2 regions of the Paenibacillus glycanilyticus genome follow, and region 2 is predicted to be linked to the other one. Evidence: a T-box and tRNA genes for the amino acid it is inferred to sense, from the RefSeq annotation. Region 2 holds a T-box; the other holds one or more tRNA genes.
The links. A T-box is a leader RNA that pairs with one kind of tRNA and senses whether it is charged. The one in region 2 lies ahead of ACR9FF_RS09100 (tryptophan--tRNA ligase), so its partner is inferred to be a tRNA-Trp.

Region 1: it encodes a tRNA-Trp, which carries the amino acid that the T-box ahead of ACR9FF_RS09100 (tryptophan--tRNA ligase) is inferred to sense. The anticodon was not compared.

The regions. Positions count from the first base shown of each region.
Region 1 covers NZ_CP195155.1:1,285,720-1,290,123, forward strand. Annotated here, with positions in the region: rRNA gene ACR9FF_RS05745 (23S ribosomal RNA) at 1-1,124, shown strand, start outside; tRNA gene ACR9FF_RS05750 (tRNA-Asn) at 1,250-1,325, shown strand; tRNA gene ACR9FF_RS05755 (tRNA-Ser) at 1,329-1,419, shown strand; tRNA gene ACR9FF_RS05760 (tRNA-Glu) at 1,459-1,533, shown strand; tRNA gene ACR9FF_RS05765 (tRNA-Val) at 1,614-1,689, shown strand; tRNA gene ACR9FF_RS05770 (tRNA-Met) at 1,708-1,784, shown strand; tRNA gene ACR9FF_RS05775 (tRNA-Asp) at 1,819-1,895, shown strand; tRNA gene ACR9FF_RS05780 (tRNA-Phe) at 1,911-1,986, shown strand; tRNA gene ACR9FF_RS05785 (tRNA-Thr) at 2,013-2,088, shown strand; tRNA gene ACR9FF_RS05790 (tRNA-Tyr) at 2,096-2,179, shown strand; tRNA gene ACR9FF_RS05795 (tRNA-Trp) at 2,183-2,256, shown strand; tRNA gene ACR9FF_RS05800 (tRNA-His) at 2,279-2,354, shown strand; tRNA gene ACR9FF_RS05805 (tRNA-Gln) at 2,384-2,458, shown strand; tRNA gene ACR9FF_RS05810 (tRNA-Gly) at 2,464-2,538, shown strand; tRNA gene ACR9FF_RS05815 (tRNA-Cys) at 2,548-2,621, shown strand; tRNA gene ACR9FF_RS05820 (tRNA-Arg) at 2,640-2,716, shown strand; tRNA gene ACR9FF_RS05825 (tRNA-Leu) at 2,729-2,810, shown strand; gene ACR9FF_RS05830 (spore germination protein) at 2,977-4,404, shown strand, end outside.
Region 2 covers NZ_CP195155.1:2,023,565-2,027,968, forward strand. Annotated here, with positions in the region: gene ACR9FF_RS09080 (DMT family transporter) at 1-44, shown strand, start outside; gene ACR9FF_RS09085 (helix-turn-helix domain-containing protein) at 79-771, opposite strand; gene ACR9FF_RS09090 (alpha/beta fold hydrolase) at 895-1,791, shown strand; gene ACR9FF_RS09095 (nucleotidyltransferase domain-containing protein) at 1,853-2,686, shown strand; T-box leader at 2,742-2,999, shown strand; gene ACR9FF_RS09100 (tryptophan--tRNA ligase) at 3,050-4,045, shown strand; gene ACR9FF_RS09105 (YdeI/OmpD-associated family protein) at 4,101-4,404, opposite strand, start outside.

The DNA of each region.
Region 1 (4,404 bases), 740 kb from region 2:
CGACTGTTTAGCAAAAACACAGGTCTGTGCGAAGCCGTAAGGCGAAGTATACGGGCTGACGCCTGCCCGGTGCTGGAAGGTTAAGGGGAGCGGTTAGGAGCAATCCGAAGCTGTGAACCGAAGCCCCAGTAAACGGCGGCCGTAACTATAACGGTCCTAAGGTAGCGAAATTCCTTGTCAGGTAAATTCTGACCCGCACGAATGGCGTAACGACTTGGGCGCTGTCTCAACGAGAGATCCGGTGAAATTTTAATACCTGTGAAGATGCAGGTTACCCGCGACAAGACGGAAAGACCCCATGGAGCTTTACTGCAGCTTGATATTGGACTTTGGTACGATCTGTACAGGATAGGTGGGAGCCTGAGAAGCATGAGCGCCAGCTTGTGTGGAGGCGACGTTGGGATACCACCCTGATCGTATCGGAGTTCTAACCTGCTACCCTGAATCGGGTAGAGGGACCGTGTCAGGTGGGCAGTTTGACTGGGGCGGTCGCCTCCTAAAATGTAACGGAGGCGCCCAAAGGTTCCCTCAGAATGGTTGGAAATCATTCGGAGAGTGCAAAGGCATAAGGGAGCTTGACTGCGAGACCAACAAGTCGAGCAGGGACGAAAGTCGGGCTTAGTGATCCGGTGGTACCGAATGGAAGGGCCATCGCTCAACGGATAAAAGCTACCCTGGGGATAACAGGCTTATCTCCCCCAAGAGTCCACATCGACGGGGAGGTTTGGCACCTCGATGTCGGCTCATCGCATCCTGGGGCTGAAGTAGGTCCCAAGGGTTGGGCTGTTCGCCCATTAAAGCGGTACGCGAGCTGGGTTCAGAACGTCGTGAGACAGTTCGGTCCCTATCTGTCGCGGGCGCAGGAAATTTGAGAGGAGCTGTCCTTAGTACGAGAGGACCGGGATGGACGTACCGCTGGTGTACCAGTTGTTCCGCCAGGAGCACCGCTGGGTAGCCAAGTACGGACGGGATAAGCGCTGAAAGCATCTAAGCGTGAAGCCCCCCTCAAGATGAGATTTCCCAATTAGTAAGACCCCTTGAAGACGACGAGGTTGATAGGTTCGGGGTGGAAGCACAGCAATGTGTGGAGCTGACGAATACTAATCGGTCGAGGGCTTATCCTAAACAACCCCCAAAAAGTGAAGTTAAGCGTTGCAGCTTATTCCGATTACTTTTCGGGGACCCCGCAAGAAACTTAAGGAATTCATAATTTCGCATCCAGTTTTCAAGGCGCAAGCTTTGAATGTATTCCCTGATAGCTCAGTTGGTAGAGCACTCGACTGTTAATCGAGTTGTCACAGGTTCGAGTCCTGTTCGGGGAGCCATATAGAGAGGTGTCCGAGTGGTCGAAGGAGCACGATTGGAAATCGTGTAGGCTCTAACCGGGTCTCGAGGGTTCGAATCCCTTCCTCTCTGCCATAATATTTCTTACATAGCTGATTGCTACGTAATAAGCAAGGCCCGTTGGTCAAGGGGTTAAGACACCTCCCTTTCACGGAGGTAACAGGGGTTCGAATCCCCTACGGGTCACCATCTTTACAAAAAAGAAACAAAAAAGTTCTTGCCAAGCCGACTTGAATGTGATATATTATAAAAGTCGCTCGAGAGAATATGGAGGCTTAGCTCAGCTGGGAGAGCATCTGCCTTACAAGCAGAGGGTCGGGGGTTCGATCCCCTCAGCCTCCACCATATATGTTTTAAAAATGACGCGGGGTGGAGCAGCTCGGTAGCTCGTCGGGCTCATAACCCGAAGGCCGCAGGTTCAAATCCTGCCCCCGCAACCAAAACTTTATCTTCGGTTTTTACCGAGAACGATGTGGAGCTGTGGTGTAGAGGCCTAACATGCCTGCCTGTCACGCAGGAGACCGCGGGTTCGAATCCCGTCAGCTCCGCCATTTAATCAAACATCAGGCTCGGTAGCTCAGTTGGTAGAGCAGAGGACTGAAAATCCTCGTGTCGGCGGTTCGATTCCGTCCCGAGCCACCATGTTAGATGGTTGGAAAAGTTAATATGCCGGTGTAGCTCAGTTGGTAGAGCAACTGACTTGTAATCAGTAGGTCGTGGGTTCGACTCCTATCGCCGGCACCATTTTTACGGAGGGTTAGCGAAGTGGCCAAACGCGGGAGACTGTAAATCTCTTCCTAACGGTTCGGTGGTTCGAATCCATCACCCTCCACCATTTAGGGGCATAGTTTAAAGGTAGAACAAAGGTCTCCAAAACCTTTGGTGTGGGTTCAATTCCTGCTGCCCCTGCCAGATAATTTTTATAGTGAGTATGGCGGTCGTGGCGAAGGGGTTAACGCACCGGTCTGTGGCTCCGGCATTCGTGGGTTCAAGTCCCATCGATCGCCCCATTTTCACTAAAGTTTAAAAAGTTTTCTGTTGGGGATTAGCCAAGCGGTAAGGCAACGGACTTTGACTCCGTCACTCCAAGGTTCGAATCCTTGATCCCCAGCCATTTATGCGGAAGTGGCTCAGCGGTAGAGCATCGCCTTGCCAAGGCGAGGGTCGCGGGTTCGATTCCCGTCTTCCGCTCCATAATTAGGTGGCGCCATAGCCAAGTGGTAAGGCAGAGCTCTGCAAAAGCTTTACCCCCAGTTCGAGTCTGGGTGGCGCCTCCACAATTATTTCAATAAAATGTGCCCTTAGCTCAGCTGGATAGAGCGTTTGACTACGAATCAAAAGGTCAGGAGTTCGAATCTCTTAGGGCACGCCATATTTATCAAATGCCGGTGTGGCGGAATGGCAGACGCGCGCGACTCAAAATCGTGAGGGAAACCGTGGAGGTTCGAGTCCTCTCACCGGCACCAATATTGAAATGATTGCGCTGATTGTACTTTGTACGGTCAGCGTTTTTTGCATGTTTATATACTTTACGAGCACCTGGCGGACTAACCTCCGACGGGTGCTTTTTGTTTATATCGATTGGCGTATGACCATACTGATAATTATCAAATACGGGTGATGTGATGCAGCATGAGTCAGATCGATATTACAACGATTAAAGAAAAACTCGGTAACAGTAACGATATTATTTTTAAAGAATTCCAAATTGAATATGGTGGCAATTCTCGAACAGTGAATTTGTTTTATGCGGATGGACTAGTAAACACGGACTCTGTTCAGGATTTTATATTGGAGACTCTGATGGTGGAGTTTCCGAATCTTAATACGAATCAGCATCCTTTTCTGGACTTGCTGACCGCGGGAGAAATAGAAGAAGTGACATCGACGGATACGATGTACTATAACCTGTTTTCCGGCCATGTCATTCTTATATGGGACAGCAATAAAATATTGTCCATTGCTATGAATGGAATTAAAGACCGTGCGGTTTCAGAGGCCATGACGGAAACGGTAAGCCGCGGCCCCAAAGAGTCGTTTACGGAATCCATTCGCACAAATACGGCACTGGTCAGAAGGAAAATTAAGAATCCCGATTTGTGGCTTGAAAATATGAGAATCGGGAAAATGACCCAGACTAGTGTTTCCATAATGTATATAAAAGGTATTGTGAGCGATAAGATCTTGGAAGAGGTTCGTAACCGATTATCCAGAATAGATATTGACGGGATTCTGGAAAGCGGCTATATCGAAGAGCTGATTCAGGATTCCGCTTATAGTCCATTTCCGACCATGTACAATTCTGAACGGCCGGATGTTATCGCTGCGGAACTGCTGGAAGGCAAAGTGGCGATATTGGTGGATGGAACGCCTCATGTGCTTGTGGTTCCCGCTTTGTTCATTTCCTTCATGCATTCTGCGGAGGATTACTATCAACGCGCCGATATCAGCTCGCTGATCAGGATTCTCCGCTTTGTAGGCATCTTTATCGCTCTGTTAGGGCCATCGCTTTATATAGCCATCACGACCTTTCATCAGGAAATGCTCCCTACTCAGCTGCTCATTGGACTTGCGGCCCAACGGGAAGGGATACCTTTTCCCGCATTTATCGAGGCGTTGATTATGGAGATTACGTTCGAGATCCTGCGTGAAGCCGGGGTTCGGATGCCTAGAACAATGGGTCAGGCTATTTCGATTGTCGGCACCTTGGTTATCGGACAGGCAGCTGTGGATGCGGGGATTGTTTCCGCTGCGATGGTAATAGTGGTATCCATCACGGCTATATCAAGCTTTGTTGTGCCAGCCATGAATATGTCCATTTCCATCCGCATGATCCGATTCGCGTTAATGGGGCTGGCTGCGTCCTTTGGTTTATACGGGATAATTCTAGGCATTTTTGCGCTCGTGCTTCATTTATGCAGTCTCCGTACCTTCGGAGTACCGTATATGAGTCCATTTGGACCGTTTATTGCCGAGGATACGAAGGATACCTTATTCCGGCTACCGCACTGGGCCATGCGGAAACGGCTGCGTCTAATTAGTCAGAATAATATTACCCGA
Region 2 (4,404 bases):
ATCTGGTGAACCGGCCTAGGCGCGTAAGCGTTGTCCATTCCTAATGAAAAAACCGCCTGAGAAGAAGGCGGTTTTTTGTTAGTTTGTCCGAATAAAAGGATGATCGTGGATATCGAAAGTTTCGTATGCCTTGCCGACCATATCCCTGTCTTTGTCGAACAGATGGGACGCTTTATCGAAAATGCCGCTTGCTTTCGCTACATGGTTGAGTTGCTCGACCATAAACTCCGAATTGCAAAGCACGAGCACTTTTTTGCTGTAGGAAGTCAGCTCTTGTTGGAATTGTACGGCTCTTTCCGCAACTTCGGGGGAATAAACGACGGGCTCACCGTCGGAAGTGACCATGCCGCGATGATCCACCAGAACGTCCAGCTCGTCTTTCCCGTATGCGGAGCAAATGCCAAGCACAATATTGGACATGTATTCTACGTCCTGCTTACCCGATGCCAATCCGTTTACCTGGAACGACAACAGTTTTTTATCCGGATCCAGCGTGTAATGCACCCGGTCCTTGAAAGGAACGATGAAGTCTTTCGGCTGGTAGGCTTGCTTCGGAGAGAAGCGCTCGCCGGAGAATAGATAGGCAACGCCGATTTGCAGGGCAGAGGCAATCTTCTCGATATTGATAATGCTGACATTCCGTTCCCCGCGCTCAACACCGCTTATGTAACTCCGGTCAAGACCGGCCCGATAGGCTAAATGCTCCTGTGACATTCCGCTCCGGGCACGCAGTTCTTTGATTCTCTGTCCAAATTCGATGCGAATATCCACGTTAGTCCGCCCCCAGAATCTAGTATTCTCCTTTGAGATTATCCGCAATGTGACTTAAAGTCAACAGACGGATGGACGTAATGGCGATATGATAGATGCAGTTCATTGTCGTAGGAGGATTCTATGCCATTTATCCAATTACGGGATATTCCGGTCAACTATCAGATATATAACGCGGAATCCGCTTCGGAAACGATTGTTTTGATACATGGATTGGGACTTAACCTGGAAATATGGGAGCCTATTCTTCCCTTTATCAAGGAGCATTACCGGGTTGTTCTGCTGGATCTGCGGGGACATGGCCTGACGGAGAGAGGCGACGTTCCCTTAAGCTGGGAGTTATTTACCGAAGATTTACTTATGCTGCTGACCAAGCTCGAGCTTGGTCCCGTTCACCTGCTCGGACATGGCTTTGGCGCAAGCCTAGCCGTAAAGTTCAGTATAGAGCATGCTGAGCTGGTGAAAAGCCTTGTTCTGTTGTCGACGCCTGCCTTTTTGCCGAGAAAAACGGTAGCGTCCATTATCCAAGGCCGCAAGCAGCTCATTAGTAAAGGAAACATGCTGAATCTTGCGGAAAGCTTGGTTAACGGAATCTTCAAGCTGACGGAGGAGCATGCATTATACCGTAAAATCATTGCAGGCTATATGGCCGTATCGCCGGAGACTTACTTCGATACATTCGAATTGTATGGGGAAACGCCGGTTAACGAGGATTTCGCTCGGTTGGCCCATCCTACGCTGACGCTGATCGGCTCCGAGGATTCGATCTCCCTGACATCCAATGCGTTGTCCTCACAGCTGCTTATGCATTCATCCGTCGTTGTGGTTCCTAGCGCAACCAATACGTTATTCATTGACCAGCCGCAATTTACGTTTGAACGGATTCGCGAGTTTATTATTGATCCATCGCAGGTGGCAACGGATTACGCCTCCTTCGAATGTCATGTCGCGAAATACGTGATGCAGTATTTCAACGAAGCTTTTGAACAGGTGCTGAACAAAAAAGCGGTACAGGCTTAGGGCCTGTATCGCCTTTTTGTTTTATAATAGAACATTATTGCTAATAAGATTGGTGAGGATCATGGACATAAATAACACGATTCTGAATATTGTTGACCGCCTGAAACAAGTAGGAGGCATAACGGCAATTGTTCTGGGAGGTTCAAGGGCTAGAGGGACGGAGAGCCCCGAATCGGATATCGATATTGGGATTTACTATGACTCCGAGGCAGGTCTCGATATAACCGGGCTTCGTAAAGCTGCTGCCGGAATGGACGACGAGCATAGAGATGACGTAGTGACCGAAACAGGCGAGTGGGGACCCTGGATTAATGGCGGGGGCTGGCTTAAAATCAATCAAATTCCCGTCGATTTCATCTACCGGGATCAAAACAAAGTGTCGCAAGTAATCGAACAATGCATTAGCGGGAATATCGCCATGGATTATCAGCCCGGCCATCCTCATGGATTCGTGAACACGATTTATTTGGCGGAGATTGCGCTATGCCGAGTGTTATGGGATCCTTCGGGAATCGTAGGCAAGCTGAAAAGCAAAACAATTCCGTATCCGGCTGCATTAAAAAAAGCGATTATCCAAAGGTTTTACTGGGAGGCGGGCTTTTCTCTCGAGAATGGATATAAAGGTATTTATAAAAACGATTTAGCTTATATTGCGGGCTGCTGCTTCCGTTCGGTGGCATGCTTGAATCAGGTGCTTTTTGCGGTTAATGAAACCTACTTCATGAATGAAAAAGGGGCTTCCGCTATCGTCGATTCTTTTGCCGTCGCACCAAGCCATTACTCCCGTAGAGTGAATGAAATTTTCACTTTCATTACGGAAGATCCGGATCGCTTGAAGAATGCCGTGAACCTGATGCGGGAGCTCATTGAGGAAACGGAACAACTTATGAAGTAAGTATTTGACAAATCTATGCGTTCTGTTGTAAAAATGGAATAACAAAATCATATGCCAACTTGCGATGATGAAGAGAGTACGCATAACGAATACTCCAGAGAGCTGATGGATGGTGCGAATCAGTGTAGGGATTATGCCGAAGTGGGCTTCTGAGCATCCAAACCGAAAAGAATTTGAGTAGGCTTTGGCGAAAGTCTCGTCGTTACAAGAGACGCGTATTCCAGCATCCAGCATGCGTCGATACGTCAAAGCGAGTCCGATTTGCGCGAATCGGGCTAATGAAGGTGGTACCACGGGGTTTCTCGTCCTTTCCAAGGATGAGGGCCCCTTTTTTATTTCTATGTTGAAGAAGGGAGCAAACACATGAGCACGGTATTGACGGGCATCAAGCCAACAGGAAGAGTGCATATCGGCAATTACATCGCGGCTATTAAGCCGGCGCTGGAAATTGCAAAAAATCGGGATAACACGGCTTTGTATTTTATCGCGGATTATCACGGTTTAACGTTTATTCAAAATCGGGATGAGTTTAACGACTTATCTTACGGGATTGCGGCAACCTGGCTGGCTTTGGGGCTTGATCCGGAGCAGGTTGTATTTTACCGCCAATCCGACGTGCCGGAAATTTTCGAGCTTAGCTGGATTCTGGCTTGCATGGCGCCAAAGGGTCTTATGAATCGTGCTCATGCTTATAAGGCGATCGTGGATAAAAACGAGCAGCTTGGCGCAGACAGCGATACCGGTGTGAACATGGGCTTGTTTACGTACCCGATCCTGATGGCGGCGGATATTTTGCTTTTTCAAACGGATCAGGTTCCCGTCGGCAAAGATCAAATTCAGCATGTCGAGATTGCAAGGGATCTGGCTGAAGCTTTTAATCGCATTTATGGCGATACCTTTAAGCTGCCTAATTACATCGTGGATGAGCAAACGGCCGTAATACCGGGACTGGATGGACGGAAAATGAGCAAAAGCTACAATAATACGATTCCGTTGTTCGAAACCGCCGACAGCTTAAAGAAGCTGGTAAGCAAAATCAAGACCGATTCTACCCCGCCGAACGAGCCGAAAGATCCCGAGGCTTCGAATGTTTTTCTGCTCTATAAAGAGTTTGCCGCGGATGCACAGATTGAGGTTATGCGAGAAAGGTTTCGGAGCGGTATCAGCTGGGGAGAAGCCAAGCAGGAGCTTTATCAGGTTATGAACGCATTCTTGGAGGGACCGCGGGAGAAGTATAATCGATACATGGCGGACAGAGATCAAATCGATGATATTTTGAGAGAAGGCGCAAGGAAAGCAAGAGCGGTAGCTCAACCCCTGCTGGAGCAGGTGAAATACAGGTTGGGGCGATACAGGTAGACAATAAGAGCAAAACTCTACGGCCTCTTTAAATGAGGTGGTAGAGTTTTCTGGTTTAATCATTTAATCCTTTGCCGTCAAGAATTTGCTGATAGTATTTTTCAATTCTGGCTTCGCGCGTTTTGGGTTGCTTGGCAGCGGAGAAATGAAGCAGGTAGGCTCTTTGCCGGCCTGGAGTTAAGGCTTCAAACGCTTCCTTAAACGCAGGCTGGTCATCGAATCTGGTTTGGAGCTCTTCAGGGACCGCATACTCGTCATGCTTTTTATAAGGAATTTCCTGACCGGACTTCTCTACCTCAATAGCCTCATATATATAAGCCTTCAGGATATCTTCCAGCTCTATGATTTGCTCCACATTC